One region of the Syntrophobotulus glycolicus DSM 8271 genome, then DNA from elsewhere that is predicted to be linked to it. Evidence: a T-box and tRNA genes for the amino acid it is inferred to sense, from the RefSeq annotation. Region 1 holds a T-box; the other regions hold tRNA genes.
What was found. A T-box is a leader RNA that pairs with one kind of tRNA and senses whether it is charged. The one in region 1 lies ahead of ileS (isoleucine--tRNA ligase), so its partner is inferred to be a tRNA-Ile.

Region 1 (4,807 bases):
TCATAGAGATTGCCTAAGAGGAACCTCAGGGTATTCCGGATTTTCCTGTACGCTTCAACCATCTGGTTCATAATGCGGGGAGATGCCGCTACATCGTTGCGGTAATCCGCTGAAGAAACCCATAGTCTCAAAATATCCGCGCCCATGTCCCTTACCACCTGGAGAGGATCTACCCCGTTACCCTGAGACTTGGACATTTTGCGTCCTTTCTCGTCAACCAGGAAACCGTGGGTCAGAACAGTTTTGTAGGGAGCCTGGCCATAAGCGGCCACTGAGGTTGAAAGAGAGGAATTGAACCACCCTCTGTGCTGGTCCGACCCTTCCAGGTACATGTCGGCAGGATAGCTTAACTCCGGTCTAAGCTTGAGAACCCCGACATGACTGGTTCCGGAATCAAACCAAACATCCATGATATCGGTTTCTTTACGGAATTCAGTCCCCCCGCATTGACATTTCAGTCCTTCAGGCAGAAGCTCCTCGACACTGTGTGCAAACCAGGCATCCGAACCCTCCTGCCGGAAAATCTCCTGCAGTTTCTCAATGGTTTGTTCGTTGATGATTTCCTTTCCGCAATCTTCACAGTAAAAGATCGGAATCGGCACACCCCAGGTTCTTTGTCTGGATATACACCAGTCTCCCCTGTCGGCGATCATATTGTAAATCCTATCCTTGCCCCAGGCCGGAATCCATTCCACCCGATCAATTTCCTCAAGGGCTGCCTGCCGGAATCCATCTATAGACGCAAACCATTGTTCAGTGGCCCGGAAAATAATCGGGTTCTTGCATCTCCAGCAATGGGGGTAGGAATGCTTGATTTTATCCTGATGGATCAGCATGCCGGCTTCCTGCAAATCTTTGAGGATCACTGCATTAGCCTGCTCCACCTTCATTCCTTCATATTGCCCGCCTTCTTTGGTGAACTTGCCCTGATGGTCAACAGGACAAAGGACATCCAGGCCGTATTGCCTGCCGACAATAAAGTCGTCTTCGCCATGGCCCGGAGCAGTATGGACACAGCCGGTCCCTTGCTCCAGAGTAACATGTTCACCGCAGATCAATACGGAATCCCGGCTCATCAGGGGATGGCGGCAAACGATTCCTTCCAGTTCTTTGCCTTTCACGGTTTTTACCGCTGTGAGCTCCCTGTTCCAGGTTTTGTTCAGAGCTTCCATAAGTTCCTTGGCAACCACCAAATATTCTTCCCCGTCCCGGACCAGAGCATATTCATATTCCGGATGGACGGAAATCGCCAGATTAGCCGGCAATGTCCAGGGTGTCGTCGTCCAAATCACCACAGAAGTGTTGTCTTTTCCCAATAAACCCTGATCTTCTTTGACCGGGAACTTCACAAATATTGCCGTGGATTTTTTATCGGCATAGTCAATTTCTGCCTCGGCCAAGGCTGTTTCACAGGAAGGACACCAGTATACCGGTTTTAAACCCTTGTAGATATAGCCTTTTTTGGCCATTTCTCCGAAAACACCGATTTGCGCCGCTTCATATTCTTTATGCAGGGTCAAGTAAGCATTGTCCCAGTTTCCACGTACGCCAAGCCTTTTAAACTCGGCTTTCTGGATTTCCACGTACTCCTTGGCATAATCACTGCACCGGGCCCTGAATTCCAGGGTGGAAACGGCATGTCTGTTCAGCCCCAGTTTTTTAATCACTTGCTGTTCGATCGGCAGGCCATGGGTATCCCAGCCCGGAACATAAGGAGCGTCATATCCCTGCATCGTCTTAAAACGGATAATGATATCCTTAAGGACTTTATTTAAAGCATGACCGAGATGAATATCCCCATTGGCATAGGGAGGCCCGTCATGAAGAATAAACTTCCGGCGTCCCCGGCGGGACTCCTGAACCTGACCATAGATATCTCCGTTTTCCCATTTTTGCAAAATATCCGGTTCTCTCTGCGGCAGATTCCCGCGCATAGGAAAATCTGTCTGAGGCAAATTTAATGTTTCTCGGTAATCCATTGTCATCACTCCTGAACATATTCTTCCTGAATCCCTGTCCGAAAAACAAAAACCCGCCCTCAAAGGGCGAGTCTAGTCTCGCGGTACCACCTTAATTGCCCGTTCCAAAACTGCGTCACGGGCATCTCCAAGTCTTTTAACGGGGACAATCCGGACAGACTTACCCTGATTAACCTTTCAGTCTGCCGCTCCGAGGTGATCTTCCGAATATTTCTTCCACAGGCTTCCACCATACCCTGCTCGCTGGAGGAAGGTGATAAACGTACTGTCCTCATCCATGCTTTCTGCACCAATATTTTATTCTTTTACTTTACTATTATATATAAAAGAATTGAAAATGCAAAGAAAACAAAGATTGATCCTAAGAAAGGACGACACTTAAGAAGAAATATTCATCAGCAGGATAAATAAATATTTCAAGACGAATGACTGCAACACCCAGATAGACAAAAGCGCAAGCAAAGGTGCGAAATCAATCATCATCCCTGCCCCGCCAAACTTGATTCTCCTGAAAGGCCTCAGCAAGGGCTCGATAAAGTCATTCAGCGTCCTGACAATAGGATGATTCGAGATGCTCGGTATCCATGAAACGATACAATATACCAATATGAGCAATTGTAAAATTTCCAAAGCCATATAGATAATACTGTATAAAGTGCTGATCATAAAATATGAATACCCTCCCTAATGTTTTAGCTTGAAAATATTAATGATTCATTTTCGGCCAGATGATTTCCCTGTCGGTCATTTTAAAGCTCGTTTCACCGCTGATGTCGACATTATTGGGTACAAACATGAAAATCCCATTGCCAATTTTCTGCATATTGCCACCCAAAGCATAGGTTGTTCCACAGACGAAATCAACAATTCTCTGAGTAATTGAAGAATCTGTCTTTTCGAGATTAACCACTACCGCCCTGCGTGATTTTAAATGCTCCGCGATATTTTGTGTTTCTTCGAAAGAAGAAGGTTCCACAATCATGACACGCACTTGTTTTTGGGTATGAATACTGACGACCGGTGAAGATTTATGTCTGACTTCCTTTGCGTCTCTGAGCGCTGTTTCCCTCGGCGCCGATTCTCTGACAAAATTGTCCCGGGTTGTATTTGTTTTAAAGCGCGGTTCCTCATCTTCGTAATCTTCTTCAAATTCGGCGGCTGCCAGTTCATCATCTGTCTGATCATCACCAAAGCCCATAATTCCAATAAATTTGTCCAGCAAGTTTCCCATTTCAAACCTCCCAATGATTATCTCATTCGTTTTTTATTTCTCACTCCGGTGTCCAAAAATTCTGCTTCCTATCCGGACAATTGTGGCTCCTTCTTCGATAGCCGTTTCAAAATCATCACTCATCCCCATCGAGAGCTCCTGAATCTTTTCCGGGTATTTGACTGTTTGCAGACTGTTACGAAGCTCCCGCAGCTGGTGAAAACAGTCCCTGGTTTCTCCGGCTGTGGCATTCAGTGCCCCTATGGTCATCAGTCCCTTAATTTTAACTTTCGGAAAAGCAACGGCATTTTCAATAAAGTCCCTGACTTCATTCACTTCCAGACCGGCCTTCGCTTCATCCCTGGCTACATTGACCTGAACCAGAGCATTCCACACCCCGCCTTTTTTTTCTCCTTCGGAATTTAACTTTTCCAGAAGGGGAAGCCTGTCCAAAGAATGAATCAGGACAATCCTGCTGTTTAAATATTTTACCTTGTTTGTCTGAAGGCTTCCAATGATATGCCATTCACAATCTGCCGCAAGATGTTCGTATTTATCCTGCCATTCCTGAACTCGGTTTTCCCCGAATACTTTTTGATTTTCCGCGTATGCTTCCGCTAAACCCTCTATGGCAACTGTCTTTGATACGGCGACAAGCTTAATGTCCTCTATCCTGCGTCCGGAATTTGCAGCTGCCCTGACAATCCTTGCCCTGATATCCAAAAGATTTTGCTTAATTGACAAAGCGATCACTCCAAATCATTCAGCCTATTCAATTTAAGTTCTACACGATTAAGGTTTTCCCTTCCTGCCAGCGAAAAATTGACAATAAATCAGTCTTTTTTTCTGTTTTATCTCACTAATGTCCCCTCGATCCCTTCCTGCGGGTTTACGACAACCTGGGTTTTTGCTGAAATCCCCTTTACACAAACCTCAGTTTCATTTTGATCAATAATCTCCACCTCTTTAAATCTGACAACTCCATTTTCTTCCACATAAATTCCCTGGGTCTGACCCTTTGTGCTCAGAGCGGATAAAGGAACAATTGTCCCATCCGATGCCTTCTGCGTCCTGACCGTAATTTCCCTGACTCTCGGCCTCATTGACCCGTTGACAAAACTGGCGCATTTGACCACAATACCAACCGGATGATCGGACAGTCTCACGATTGTGGAAAGATGCTCCTCCTGATCCACTGTCAGATTAATGCTTTGATTCAATGCTAAGCCTTGAATTGAAGGAAGCTCAATAAAGGCATAGCTTGGTGAAAGATTGTCAATAATTTTCCCAACGGCGCTGTTCACCGGAATCAGGCTGTTATTTTCCGTTTGAGGCTGCCCTGATTTGTTCATTTCCAATAACAGCCTGGATAAATCCATATTGATTAAATTCTCCGGGGTGATTATTTCCTCCAAGCCATCACATTCTTGAGAAAAAAGGCCTGTAACAGGTGCATTGACCGTGACTGCCTGTAACTTGACACCGTAATCTACCCCTCCAGGCAGAATTGACATGGTCTCTTCCCCTTTGCTTAAACGCTGGCCGTCGTCACAGAGGTAGGTCACCCGGCCTTCGATGGGAGCGGTTAAAACAGTTTCCCGGTTAGCAAAAGTTGCTT
Region 2 (4,807 bases), 1.5 Mb from region 1:
TCGCTCCCCATCACTGCTCAAGGTTTCGCACTGCGGATTTGCCTGCAGCACCCTCTTGCAGCTTGGACGTGCTCTACCAGTCACACGCTCGCTTTGTCCTCCTGTGTCACCCCATCGCTCAAACAATCAAAGGTGGTATTGGAATTTCAACCAATTGTCCATCACCTACGCCTTTCGGCCTCAGCTTAGGTCCCGACTTACCCTGGGCGGACGAGCCTTCCCCAGGAAACCTTGGATTTTCGGCGGGAAGGATTCTCACCTTCCTTTTCGCATACTCATACCGGCATTCTCTCTTGTCACTGCTCCACCAAACTTTACAGTTCAACTTCTACGCTGTGACAATGCTCCTCTACCCAAGGAATCGATTCATTAAACCCTCAGCTCTCTTTGCTTTTTCCCTGAGTCCATTTGGAAATTTTGCTTCTGTCTTATTCTTTCTCTATTCTGTGGCAAAATTTCTAATGTCGTTCTCTCTTCTGAAGTCTTAATGAATCGATCCCTTGCCGTGGCTTCGGTGTGACGCTTGAGCCCCGTTACATTTTCGGCGCAGAACCACTCGACCAGTGAGCTATTACGCACTCTTTAAATGGTGGCTGCTTCTGAGCCAACATCCTGGTTGTCCGGGCGGTTCCACATCCTTTCCCACTTAGCGTCTCTTAGGGACCTTAGCCGTCGGTCTGGGCTGTTTCCCTTTTGACTATGAAGCTTAGCCCCCACAGTCTGACTCCCAATTTCTTATATCTGGTATTCGCAGTTTGATAAGGTTCGGTAACCGATAAGGCCCCTAGCCTATTCAGTGCTCTACCCCCAGATACCATTCATTGAGGCTAGCCCTAAAGCTATTTCGAGGAGTACCAGCTATTTCCGTGTTCGATTGGCATTTCACCCCTACCCACAACTCATCCCCTGCCTTTTCAACGACAGTGGGTTCGAGCCTCCAGTGGGTTTTACCCCACCTTCACTCTGGCCATGGGTAGATCACACGGTTTCGGGTCTGCAACATGCAACTCGACGCCCTATTCAGACTCGCTTTCGCTTCGGCTCCATATCTTTAATACTTAACCTCGCTGCATATCACAACTCGCCGGTTCATTCTACAAAAGGCACGCCATCACACAATTGCTTGTGCTTTGACTGCTTGTAAGCATACGGTTTCAGGTTCTATTTCACTCCCCTCCCGGGGTGCTTTTCACCTTTCCCTCACGGTACTTGTTCGCTATCGGTCGCTAAGGAGTATTTAGCCTTGGGGGGTGGTCCCCCCTGCTTCCCACGGGATTCCTCGTGCCCCGCGGTACTCAGGATCCTGCCTCCGATTCTAAACTTTTCGCCTACAGGGGTTTTACCTTCTTTGCCCGAACTTTCCAGTTCGCTTCGCCTAAGTTTATCTTCTTTATTGGCAGTCCTACAACCCCACACTCCGAAGAGTCTGGTTTGGGCTCTTCCCCTTTCGCTCGCCGCTACTCAGGGAATCGATTTTTCTTTCTTTTCCTCCGGGTACTTAGATGTTTCAGTTCCCCGGCTTGTCTTCACATAACTATGGATTCATTATGTGATAACCGGATATGACTCCGGTTGGGTTGCCCCATTCGGGTACCCACGGGTCGTCGCCTGCTTACGGCTCTCCGTGGCATTTCGCTGCTGACCGCGCCCTTCTTCGACTCTTAGCGCCTAGGCATCCACCGTATGCCCTTTCTATCTTGACCTATTCCTAATCTTTTTACGGATTAGTCAGTTAGATTCTTCTTCCTACGCTTTTTTCTCTGTGCAGTTTTCAAAGAACTGGATGCCCTTTGTGTCGTGTAGGACACGGATGTCCGGGAACGACCTAAAAGAACTCTAGACACATGGATGTGTCTGGTTAAATGCGTCATGGATGACGTTAGCATTTAACTTCCTTTTTGATTGACCGTTTATTGTTTTGGTGGAGGTAAGCGGGATCGAACCGCTGACCCCCTGCTTGCAAGGCAGGTGCTCTCCCAGCTGAGCTATACCCCCACGTCTTTGTTGATAAATGGTGGGCCTGGGTGGACTCGAACCACCGACCTCACGCTTATCAGGCGTGCGCTCTAACCAGCTGAGCTACAAGCCCATTTTTTTACGGTCACTCAAAACTAAACAGCGGAATGGACAAACTTAAACTCGTCTTGCTCTAGGGTTAAGGCTCTTACACCCATCCCCTATGCACCGACCTGGAAGTGGACTACTTAAAGTCCGGTTCTCCCTAGAAAGGAGGTGATCCAGCCGCACCTTCCGATACGGCTACCTTGTTACGACTTCACCCCAATCATCTGCCCCACCTTCGACGGCTGGCTCCCTTAGGTTACCTCACCGGCTTCGGGTGTTGCAAACTTTCGTGGTGTGACGGGCGGTGTGTACAAGGCCCGGGAACGTATTCACCGCAGTGTGCTGACCTGCGATTACTAGCGATTCCGACTTCATGATCTCGAGTTGCAGAGATCAATCCGAACTACGAACGGCTTTCTCGGATTTGCTCCACCTCTCGGCTTCGCTTCCGTCTGTACCGCCCATTGTAGCACGTGTGTAGCCCAAGACATAAGGGGCATGATGATTTGACGTCATCCCCACCTTCCTCCGGTTTGTCACCGGCAGTCTATCTAGAGTCCTCAGCTTTACCTGTTAGTAACTAAATATAGGGGTTGCGCTCGTTGCGGGACTTAACCCAACATCTCACGACACGAGCTGACGACAACCATGCACCACCTGTCTTACAGTTCCCCGAAAGGCACTCCCGAATCTCTTCGGGATTCTGTAGATGTCAAGCCTTGGTAAGGTTCTTCGCGTTGCGTCGAATTAAACCACATGCTCCACCGCTTGTGCGGGCCCCCGTCAATTCCTTTGAGTTTCAACCTTGCGGCCGTACTCCCCAGGCGGAGTGCTTATTGTGTTAACTGCGGCACAGAAGGGGTCGATACCCTCTACACCTAGCACTCATCGTTTACGGCGTGGACTACCAGGGTATCTAATCCTGTTCGCTCCCCACGCTTTCGCGCCTCAGCGTCAGTTACAGTCCAGAAAGTCGCCTTCGCCACTGGTGTTCCTCCACATATCTACGCATTTCACCGCTACACGTGGAATTCCACTTTCCTCTCCTGTCCTCAAGCCGTACAGTTTCCAATGCTTTACGGAGTTAAGCTCCGCACTTTCACATCAGACTTATACAGCCGCCTACGCGCCCTTTACGCCCAATAATTCCGGACAACGCTCGCCCCCTACGTATTACCGCGGCTGCTGGCACGTAGTTAGCCGGGGCTTCCTCGTCAGGTACCGTCAGGTATATGCATTATTTACACATATACGGTTCGTCCCTGACAACAGTACTTTACAACCCGAAAGCCTTCTTCATACACGCGGCGTTGCTCCGTCAGACTTTCGTCCATTGCGGAAGATTCCCCACTGCTGCCTCCCGTAGGAGTCTGGGCCGTGTCTCAGTCCCAGTGTGGCCGTTTACCCTCTCAGGCCGGCTACTGATCGTCGCCTTGGTAGGCTTTTACTCTACCAACCAGCTAATCAGACGCGGGTCCACCCTCTTGCACTAGCATATTCAGAGGCCAGCTTTCCTTCCGGTAAGATGCCTTACCAAAAGCTTATCCGGCATTAGCAGTCGTTTCCAACTGTTATTCCGGTCATGAGGACAGGTTACCCACGCGTTACTCACCCGTTCGCCACTAAGAATATCAATTCGCAAGCTTCCTCAATATTCTCCGTTCGACTTGCATGTGTTAGGCACGCCGCCAGCGTTCGTCCTGAGCCAGGATCAAACTCTCCATAAAAATCGGAACTTGCGTTCCTATTTAAACACCGGATTGCTCCCTGTGTTCTCTTCTTTTTATGAGAATCCAATTCGCTCTACTTTTTCGCTTAGCTTTTGTTTCTCTTTTTTTGACGAGTTCTTGTTTGTCTTTTTCCTTGCTGTTCAGTTTTCAATGACCTTGCGTTCTCTTGCTTTCGCCGCTTTTTCGGCTCCCTGGCCTGAGGCGCTTTATTATATTATCATTGAGCACAGATACTGTCAACACCAAAATACAAATAATCTTTTTTTCCGGCTTCACTTTGAAAATCAAAAGCCTTCTGCCGCAATGTGACATCAAGCAGAAGGCTTCAACAATACAGGGACCTGTTAAAGAATACAAGAACAGAGCCACGAAAGGGCGATCAGCTTATTGGGGCAAATAACGCGAATCAACCAGATTATTCACCAAAGCTGTGGTATCGACTTCATCTTTGATCATTTGGTTTTGTTTAAGCAGCTCAGCCGATTGTTTCAAATTGGTGATCGTCGATTCATCCATTTTGATCCCAAAATCATATTTTGGGTACAAAGCCTGAACGATTTTAATGTCCAATTTATTGAATTTTGCTGCCAGGTTCAATGCTTCTTCCTGGTTTGCTGAAACCCAGGTCAGCGTTTGCTGATGCAGCTCCAGGAATTTTTTGACTACTTCAGGGTATTTCTGGACAAACTCCGTTCTGGCCGCAATAAAGGTTTCCCCGGGGATCAGTCCTTCAGCGGTTGTAATCAGGGTAACCTTCTTTGAAGCAAGGGCACTTGTCAATAGGGGATCAGGAATAATGGCCGCATCAACCTGCTTCTGCATGACCGCATTGGCCGCTTCCGGTGAAGCCAGGCTCTCTATCTCCACATCTTCGGCTTTCAGGTTTGCCTTGGCCAAAGCTTTTAACAACATTTCATGCAGCATGGTATTTTTTTGCAGGGCAATTTTTTTCCCTTTCAGGTCCGCAAGCTCGCTGATCCCGCTTTCCGTGCCGGCGACCAAACCGATTGCCT
Region 3 (4,807 bases), 1.6 Mb from region 1:
CTCCAGGGACACAGCAAGGAAGAATTTTTGCAGGAGCTGCAAAAGAGCCTTTCTTATATTGAATTTAAATATGAGATGCTTGTCGCAGATGCTGTTCCGGAGACGATTACGGCAAAGGCGGAATTGATCAGAAGAATGGCTCCCGATATCCTCCGTATAAAAAGCGCAGCAGAAAGAGAGGGATATGCCAGATTTCTCAGTTTAGAGCTTGGTCTTACTTTAGAGGCAGTAAAAGAAGAAATCGGCGGGATTGACCAGAAAAGATTAGAAAATAAAGGATACCAAGAAATTTTTTCTCAAAAACAGGATATTTCTCCTCATATCAGTAATACTATATCTGTGGCGACAAATCAATTCATTGAAAATACGATTGCCAACGGTGCTTACAGGGCCGAACAAATCTTGTTAAGACTGGTGCTTAATGACCCCGATGTTAAGAATAAAGTGCAGGAAGAACTGGGAAATGAATTTTGGTGCTTGGAAGAACATAAATATATTTTTGAAGCGGTCCCAGCCAATCTAAATGTACCTGCAGCAAACGAAGACTTATACGCACTGGTACAAAAGCGTTTGGCCGAACTATATGAGCTGAATATTGATATAGAGAAAGCAGAGTTCTTATTAAAGGACTGCATTAATGCAATTTGTGAATCTCAAAATAAAAAACAGATCCAGGATTTACAGGTAAAGATGATTCATCTGGAGAATTACGGTGATGCCGCCGGTGCGCTGGCAGTTCTCCGGGAAATACAGGAGCGGTTAAAAAGTGGCGAAAAATAACGTCAAGAAACAAGATATTCGTTCGAATTACCCGACGGAAGGGGGGAATTCGTTGCACGCTGAAGATCATAAAAGAGAATGTGTTGCACATCTCATTGAATTAGGGAAAACCAAGGGAAACCTTACCTATGACGAGATCGCTAATGCCCTTCAAAAGATTGATTTATCCGAGGAACAAATTGAAGAAGTGTATGATCAAATCAGTACACTTGGTATTGATGTTATCGATGAACATTCTGAAGGTGAGACAGACATTGTCATAGACAAGGAAACAGAAAAACTGGCTGAAGAAATTTCGGAAGAAACAGATATTGATCTTTCTATTCCTGAAGGAGTGGGGATTGACGATCCTGTCCGTATGTATCTGAAAGAGATAGGAAGAGTCCCCCTGCTCACGGCAGAAGAAGAAATTGAACTTGCCAAAAGCATGGAAGCAGGGGATGAGATGGCTAAGCGTCGCCTTGCGGAAGCCAACCTGCGCCTGGTTGTCAGCATAGCCAAACGTTATGTAGGCAGAGGGATGTTATTTTTGGATTTAATTCAGGAGGGGAATTTAGGTCTGATTAAAGCTGTGGAAAAATTTGACTTTCGCAAAGGATTCAAATTCAGCACATATGCTACATGGTGGATCAGACAGGCGATCACCCGGGCAATCGCCGATCAGGCGAGGACCATTCGCATTCCCGTTCATATGGTAGAAACGATCAATAAGCTGATCAGGGTGAACAGACAGCTTTTACAAGAGCTGGGCCGGGACCCTACCCCGGAAGAAACAGCCAAAGTTATGGATATACCGGAAGAAAGGGTTCGCGAAATCATGAAGATTGCCCAGGAACCGGTATCTCTTGAAACACCGATTGGTGAAGAAGAGGACTCCCATCTCGGCGATTTTATCCCGGATGAAGATGCTCCGGCACCTTCGGAAGCAGCATCCTTCCTCCTGTTAAAGGAACAATTGGAAGAGGTTCTCGAAACACTGACTTCCAGAGAAGAAAAAGTGTTGCGTTTAAGATTTGGATTGGATGACGGGAGAACCAGAACCTTGGAGGAAGTAGGTCAGGAATTCGGAGTAACCCGGGAAAGAATAAGACAGATTGAGGCCAAAGCGCTGCGCAAACTTCGTCATCCCAGCCGCAGTAAAAAGCTCAAGGATTATCTGGATTAAGGTCAGGAAAATCTTATAAAAATCTTATATAAAACAGGAAAACCTTTTTAAAATCAAACCAGTTTCAGTATTTATTATTTTCTTATCTTTTCTCAAGGCCTAGTGATGATTTGTCCTGCAAATTAAAGATAGATTGCTAAAAAAGAGTTGCACCGGGCTGAAAAGTTCCCGGTGCAATGTGTTATACACCAGGGCAGAGAAACCCGATGATATCTACAGAGCTTCAGACTGGCGTTAGAAGAACTCAAGGCTGCTGGATTACAATAAACGTAATTTCAGTAAAGGCGGGGAGCATAATGAGCGAAGCCATACTGCGGACAAATGAGCTGCCAAAAGCGATGGCAATACGGTTGCGCTGGAAAATGGTGATCATGAGATTGTTTTTCTAATATGCGGAATTATCCGGATTAAAGGAGAAAAATTAGAGGGGAAAAAGCTTGACCTCACTGGGATAATTGAGTATAATAAACGACGCAGGCGTTCCTCGATAGCTCAATGGTGGAGCAACCGGCTGTTAACCGGTAGGTTGCTGGTTCGAGTCCAGCTCGGGGAGCCATATATTTTGGGCCTATAGCTCAGCGGTAGAGCGGCCGGCTCATAACCGGTTGGTCCCTGGTTCGATCCCAGGTGGGCCCACCATCTTCCCAAAATGAATTGACTGATCATAACTCTGGCTGGCCTGCCAGGGTTTATTTTATAGGAAAAAATAAAGCTTCGAAGGGTAAGGGGCATAAAAAAACAGAAATCAGAAGCGATGGAGATCAGGAGCAAGAAGAGTGGAAATCAGAGATCAGGATACGATAATGGCATGAACAATAACATAAACAGCAGGGTGAACAATACCATGAAGAAGATGCATGAATGAGGATGAGCAGTGATATGAATGAGAAGACGGATCAGGAAGGGATCAGGGCTTGCGCACCCGATCAGATGAAACTTGGCAGCCGTTTGAACATCATAGCAGACTTTATCCCTTCGGGAAGCCTGCTTGGGGATATTGGAACGGATCACGCTTATCTTCCGGTTTATCTGCTTCAAAAAGGAAGGATAGAAAAAGCCATCGGGGTAGATATCCACAAAGGTCCTTTCCTGTCCGCGAAAAAGACGGTGAGCCAATATCAATTGGACGATAGGATTGAGATCAGATTCGGTGACGGCTTAAAGCCGTTGATCCCCGGAGAAGTCAATACCCTGTCGATAGCCGGAATGGGAGGAGCCACAGTTCTGAAGATCCTTCAAAGCAAACCGGAGGTCCTGGCCAAAGTGAAGGATTTGATCCTTCAGCCTCAGGGAATGGAAGCAAACGTCAGAAGGGAATTGATCGCTCAAGGCTGGAGGATCGTTGAGGAGGCCCTCGTTGAGGAGGAGGATCAAATCTATAGGATTATCCATTTTAACAGACTTAAGGGGATAGGGTTTGAAGAAGTACGGGAAATAATCAAGACCTGGGAGGACAGGCTGAAGCACAGTTTGGATGATCAACAAGATAAAAAGATTTTATCCGGATTTGTCTGGATGTATGGTCCATTAATTATGGAAAAGAGAGAAGCTCTGCTCAAGGGTCTAATCGCGGATGATCTGAACAATATTCTGCGGATTGCCGGTCAGATGCAGAAAACCGGGAGAGAAGAGGCCAGACAGAAAATGGACAGGTTGCTCAAGGAGAGAAAAATACTGGAGGTTATGCAAGCATGGCTGTTTCAGTCGGATTAATTGAACAGATCATTGAAAAAGCCGCGCCGAGATCATGGGCGGAAGAATGGGACAATTCAGGACTATTGGTCGGCAGCAGTTCTCACCGGGTAGATAAATTATTGCTGGCGCTTGACGGGACGACGAAGGTGGTCGAAGAAGCGATCAGAGAAAAAGCAGGGATCATCATTGCTCATCATCCATTAATGTTTAAACCTCTGAAAAACCTGAACGCAGATAATCCTTCAGCCCAAATCCCCCTTTCCTTATTGAGAAGCGGGATATCCTATTATGCGGCCCATACAAATCTGGATCAATCTGTTCTGTCTTCCAGCAGGACATTGGCAGTGATGATTGGTCTGCAAAAAACAGAGTATTTAGCAGTGACCGCAAATGAAAAACTGTTCAAGATAGTAACCTTTGTACCCCGGGATGCGGTGGAAAAGGTTCGTTTGTCTTTGTCCGCGGAAGGGGTAGGAGCGGGGATAACAGATGGAGAGCATAGTGACAGCTATGCCGAGTGCTTCTACCAGACCGAAGGAATGGGGACCTTCAAGGCTTTGGAAGGAGCCGATCCGGCGATAGGCGAGGTTGGAGAGGTGAACAGAGTCGAGGAAGTTCGTTTGGAGAGCATAGTTCAGGAACGGGATCTATCCAGAGCAGTCCGGGCCTTACATAAGACACATCCTTATGAAGAGCCTGCTTATGACCTCATACCACTAAAGAACACGGGGAAACCAAGAGGGTATGGAGCGATCGGCGTCTTACCGGAAACAGTCAGGCTTGATGAGTTTTGGGAAAGGTTTTTGTCCAAGCTTCCTCAAGTGCTGCCCCGGGAATATGAGCTTTCTTCAATCAGGCTGGCAGGGGATCCCAAGAAAAAGATCAAAAAAGTCGCGATTGCGAATGGCAGCGGAAGCAGCTTTATCCATAAAGGGATATTTCAAGGGGCAGATTTATATATTACAGGAGATATCGACCACCATGGCGTATTGGATGCTCTGGAAGCGGATATGGCGGTTGGCGTTCTTGGTCATTTTCTTAGTGAAATACCAATGATCAGGTCGCTTTACGAGTATCTTAAAGCGGAAAAAGCACTAAATGGTGTGGAGATGATTATTAGTAATGAGAATAAAACGATCTGGAGCAAATGAGAAGTATTTGGGGGGG
Region 4 (4,807 bases), 360 kb from region 1:
TGGGCCATACAGTACCATTATATAAAATGAAACAGTTTCAAGATCTCGGACATCAAGCCGTGATCATTATTGGAGACTTCACCGCCAAAATTGGAGATCCCTCCGGCAAATCCGAAACACGCAAGCCAATGACAGAAGAGCAGGTGCAACATAATGCCCAAACGTATAAAGAACAAATCTTTAAGATCCTTGATCCGGACAAAACAAGAGTAGAATTTAATTCTTCATGGCTTTCCAACATGACTTTTTCAGATGTCATTAAACTTGCATCTTGCACTACTGTTGCCAGAATGTTAGAGAGAGATGACTTTGCTAAAAGATATGCCGAAGAAAGACCGATTAGTATTCATGAATTTTTTTATCCTTTAATGCAGGGCTATGATTCCGTAGCATTACAAGCCGATGTCGAGCTTGGCGGTACGGATCAAAAATTTAATCTCCTTATGGGCAGAACTTTGCAAAAGGAATTTGGACAGGAGCCGCAAGTAGCACTTACCACCCCGATTCTTGAGGGGCTGGATGGGGTACATAAAATGAGTAAAAGCTTAGGGAATTATATTGGTGTTTATGAAGCCCCGCGGGAGATGTTTGGCAAAACCATGTCCATGCCGGATGAAATCATGATTCGATATTTTGAATTGATTACAGCTGTTCCCGTTTTGGACATACGTCGTCTGGAGCAGGGATTGCAAGATGGATCAGTTCATCCCCGTGATTTAAAAATGAGGCTTGGGTGGGAAATCGTTCATATTTATCATGGCAAAAAGCAAGCGGATGAAGCCAAGGAAGAATTTATTAAAATGTTTCAGAGAAAAGAAGCGCCGGATGAAATGCCGGAGATCAGTATCGCTCAGATTGGACTTGAAAGTGGCGTCACAGATATGGTATCCATCCTGGTCAGTGCCGGGCTGGTTCCAAGTCGTGGAGAAGCCCGCAGGCTGATTGAACAGGGCGGAGTCAGAATAAATGATGAGAAAGTTTCTCAGGCTCAGTCCAGCCCAAGAATTAATCCCGGGGACGTCATCAAGGTTGGAAAGAGAAAGTTTGTTAAGATGGCACCTTAAATGCCGAATGATCATAGTATGTATAGGATTTAGGATTACTTACATTTGGATTCATGGAAAACAATGATTTTCTGCAATTTTTTTAGGTTTCTGGTTGACAGCCTTAAAACACCGTGATAATATAATAAAGCGCCTCAGGCCAGGGAGCCGAAAAAGCGGCGAAAGCAGGGGAGCGCAAGGTCATTGAAAACTGAACAGCAAGGAAAAAGACAAACAAGAACTCGTCAAAAAAAGAGAAACAAAAGCTAAGCGAAAAAGTAGAGCGAATTGGATTCTCATAAAAAGAAGAGAACACAGGGAGCAATCCGGTGTTTAAATAGGAACCACAAGTTCCGATTTTTATGGAGAGTTTGATCCTGGCTCAGGACGAACGCTGGCGGCGTGCCTAACACATGCAAGTCGAACGGAGAATATTGAGGAAGCTTGCGAATTGATATTCTTAGTGGCGAACGGGTGAGTAACGCGTGGGTAACCTGTCCTCATGACCGGAATAACAGTTGGAAACGACTGCTAATGCCGGATAAGCTTTTGGTAAGGCATCTTACCGGAAGGAAAGCTGGCCTCTGAATATGCTAGTGCAAGAGGGTGGACCCGCGTCTGATTAGCTGGTTGGTAGAGTAAAAGCCTACCAAGGCGACGATCAGTAGCCGGCCTGAGAGGGTAAACGGCCACACTGGGACTGAGACACGGCCCAGACTCCTACGGGAGGCAGCAGTGGGGAATCTTCCGCAATGGACGAAAGTCTGACGGAGCAACGCCGCGTGTATGAAGAAGGCTTTCGGGTTGTAAAGTACTGTTGTCAGGGACGAACCGTATATGTGTAAATAATGCATATACCTGACGGTACCTGACGAGGAAGCCCCGGCTAACTACGTGCCAGCAGCCGCGGTAATACGTAGGGGGCGAGCGTTGTCCGGAATTATTGGGCGTAAAGGGCGCGTAGGCGGCTGTATAAGTCTGATGTGAAAGTGCGGAGCTTAACTCCGTAAAGCATTGGAAACTGTACGGCTTGAGGACAGGAGAGGAAAGTGGAATTCCACGTGTAGCGGTGAAATGCGTAGATATGTGGAGGAACACCAGTGGCGAAGGCGACTTTCTGGACTGTAACTGACGCTGAGGCGCGAAAGCGTGGGGAGCGAACAGGATTAGATACCCTGGTAGTCCACGCCGTAAACGATGAGTGCTAGGTGTAGAGGGTATCGACCCCTTCTGTGCCGCAGTTAACACAATAAGCACTCCGCCTGGGGAGTACGGCCGCAAGGTTGAAACTCAAAGGAATTGACGGGGGCCCGCACAAGCGGTGGAGCATGTGGTTTAATTCGACGCAACGCGAAGAACCTTACCAAGGCTTGACATCTACAGAATCCCGAAGAGATTCGGGAGTGCCTTTCGGGGAACTGTAAGACAGGTGGTGCATGGTTGTCGTCAGCTCGTGTCGTGAGATGTTGGGTTAAGTCCCGCAACGAGCGCAACCCCTATATTTAGTTACTAACAGGTAAAGCTGAGGACTCTAGATAGACTGCCGGTGACAAACCGGAGGAAGGTGGGGATGACGTCAAATCATCATGCCCCTTATGTCTTGGGCTACACACGTGCTACAATGGGCGGTACAGACGGAAGCGAAGCCGAGAGGTGGAGCAAATCCGAGAAAGCCGTTCGTAGTTCGGATTGATCTCTGCAACTCGAGATCATGAAGTCGGAATCGCTAGTAATCGCAGGTCAGCACACTGCGGTGAATACGTTCCCGGGCCTTGTACACACCGCCCGTCACACCACGAAAGTTTGCAACACCCGAAGCCGGTGAGGTAACCTAAGGGAGCCAGCCGTCGAAGGTGGGGCAGATGATTGGGGTGAAGTCGTAACAAGGTAGCCGTATCGGAAGGTGCGGCTGGATCACCTCCTTTCTAGGGAGAACCGGACTTTAAGTAGTCCACTTCCAGGTCGGTGCATAGGGGATGGGCGTAAGAGCCTTAACCCTAGAGCAAGACGAGTTTAAGTTTGTCCATTCCGCTGTTTAGTTTTGAGTGACCGTAAAAAAATGGGCTTGTAGCTCAGCTGGTTAGAGCGCACGCCTGATAAGCGTGAGGTCGGTGGTTCGAGTCCACCCAGGCCCACCATTTATCAACAAAGACGTGGGGGTATAGCTCAGCTGGGAGAGCACCTGCCTTGCAAGCAGGGGGTCAGCGGTTCGATCCCGCTTACCTCCACCAAAACAATAAACGGTCAATCAAAAAGGAAGTTAAATGCTAACGTCATTCATGACGCATTTAACCAGACACATCCATGTGTCTAGAGTTCTTTTAGGTCGTTCCCGGACATCCGTGTCCTAGACGACACAAAGGGCATCCAGTTCTTTGAAAACTGCACAGAGAAAAAAGCGTAGGAAGAAGAATCTAACTGACTAATCCGTAAAAAGATTAGGAATAGGTCAAGATAGAAAGGGCATACGGTGGATGCCTAGGCGCTAAGAGTCGAAGAAGGGCGCGGTCAGCAGCGAAATGCCACGGAGAGCCGTAAGCAGGCGACGACCCGTGGGTACCCGAATGGGGCAACCCAACCGGAGTCATATCCGGTTATCACATAATGAATCCATAGTTATGTGAAGACAAGCCGGGGAACTGAAACATCTAAGTACCCGGAGGAAAAGAAAGAAAAATCGATTCCCTGAGTAGCGGCGAGCGAAAGGGGAAGAGCCCAAACCAGACTCTTCGGAGTGTGGGGTTGTAGGACTGCCAATAAAGAAGATAAACTTAGGCGAAGCGAACTGGAAAGTTCGGGCAAAGAAGGTAAAACCCCTGTAGGCGAAAAGTTTAGAATCGGAGGCAGGATCCTGAGTACCGCGGGGCACGAGGAATCCCGTGGGAAGCAGGGGGGACCACCCCCCAAGGCTAAATACTCCTTAGCGACCGATAGCGAACAAGTACCGTGAGGGAAAGGTGAAAAGCACCCCGGGAGGGGAGTGAAATAGAACCTGAAACCGTATGCTTACAAGCAGTCAAAGCACAAGCAATTGTGTGATGGCGTGCCTTTTGTAGAATGAACCGGCGAGTTGTGATATGCAGCGAGGTTAAGTATTAAAGATATGGAGCCGAAGCGAAAGCGAGTCTGAATAGGGCGTCGAGTTGCATGTTGCAGACCCGAAACCGTGTGATCTACCCATGGCCAGAGTGAAGGTGGGGTAAAACCCACTGGAGGCTCGAACCCACTGTCGTTGAAAAGGCAGGGGATGAGTTGTGGGTAGGGGTGAAATGCCAATCGAACACGGAAATAGCTGGTACTCCTCGAAATAGCTTTAGGGCTAGCCTCAATGAATGGTATCTGGGGGTAGAGCACTGAATAGGCTAGGGGCCTTATCGGTTACCGAACCTTATCAAACTGCGAATACCAGATATAAGAAATTGGGAGTCAGACTGTGGGGGCTAAGCTTCATAGTCAAAAGGGAAACAGCCCAGACCGACGGCTAAGGTCCCTAAGAGACGCTAAGTGGGAAAGGATGTGGAACCGCCCGGACAACCAGGATGTTGGCTCAGAAGCAGCCACCATTTAAAGAGTGCGTAATAGCTCACTGGTCGAGTGGTTCTGCGCCGAAAATGTAACGGGGCTCAAGCGTCACACCGAAGCCACGGCAAGGGATCGATTCATTAAGACTTCAGAAGAGAGAACGACATTAGAAATTTTGCCACAGAATAGAGAAAGAATAAGACAGAAGCAAAATTTCCAAATGGACTCAGGGAAAAAGCAAA

Region 2: it has a tRNA-Ile gene. The T-box ahead of ileS (isoleucine--tRNA ligase) is inferred to sense a tRNA for this amino acid. The anticodon was not compared.
Region 3: it has a tRNA-Ile gene. The T-box ahead of ileS (isoleucine--tRNA ligase) is inferred to sense a tRNA for this amino acid. The anticodon was not compared.
Region 4: it has a tRNA-Ile gene. The T-box ahead of ileS (isoleucine--tRNA ligase) is inferred to sense a tRNA for this amino acid. The anticodon was not compared.

Annotation. Positions count from the first base shown of each region.
Region 1 is NC_015172.1:642,748-647,554, reverse strand. Features, by position in the region: gene ileS (isoleucine--tRNA ligase) at 1-1,979, opposite strand, end outside; T-box leader at 2,039-2,266, opposite strand; gene SGLY_RS03400 (YggT family protein) at 2,358-2,645, opposite strand; gene SGLY_RS03395 (cell division protein SepF) at 2,686-3,210, opposite strand; gene SGLY_RS03390 (YggS family pyridoxal phosphate-dependent enzyme) at 3,244-3,933, opposite strand; gene SGLY_RS03385 (biotin/lipoyl attachment domain-containing protein) at 4,041-4,807, opposite strand, start outside.
Region 2 is NC_015172.1:2,162,588-2,167,394, forward strand. Features, by position in the region: rRNA gene SGLY_RS10665 (23S ribosomal RNA) at 1-1,703, opposite strand, end outside; tRNA gene SGLY_RS10670 (tRNA-Ala) at 1,920-1,995, opposite strand; tRNA gene SGLY_RS10675 (tRNA-Ile) at 2,013-2,089, opposite strand; rRNA gene SGLY_RS10680 (16S ribosomal RNA) at 2,226-3,791, opposite strand; gene SGLY_RS10690 (ABC transporter substrate-binding protein) at 4,179-4,807, opposite strand, start outside.
Region 3 is NC_015172.1:2,440,750-2,445,556, reverse strand. Features, by position in the region: gene dnaG (DNA primase) at 1-780, shown strand, start outside; gene rpoD (RNA polymerase sigma factor RpoD) at 767-1,945, shown strand; tRNA gene SGLY_RS12050 (tRNA-Asn) at 2,427-2,501, shown strand; tRNA gene SGLY_RS12045 (tRNA-Ile) at 2,510-2,584, shown strand; gene SGLY_RS12040 (tRNA (adenine(22)-N(1))-methyltransferase) at 2,825-3,658, shown strand; gene SGLY_RS12035 (Nif3-like dinuclear metal center hexameric protein) at 3,637-4,791, shown strand.
Region 4 is NC_015172.1:284,598-289,404, forward strand. Features, by position in the region: gene tyrS (tyrosine--tRNA ligase) at 1-1,064, shown strand, start outside; rRNA gene SGLY_RS01395 (16S ribosomal RNA) at 1,403-2,968, shown strand; tRNA gene SGLY_RS01400 (tRNA-Ile) at 3,105-3,181, shown strand; tRNA gene SGLY_RS01405 (tRNA-Ala) at 3,199-3,274, shown strand; rRNA gene SGLY_RS01410 (23S ribosomal RNA) at 3,491-4,807, shown strand, end outside.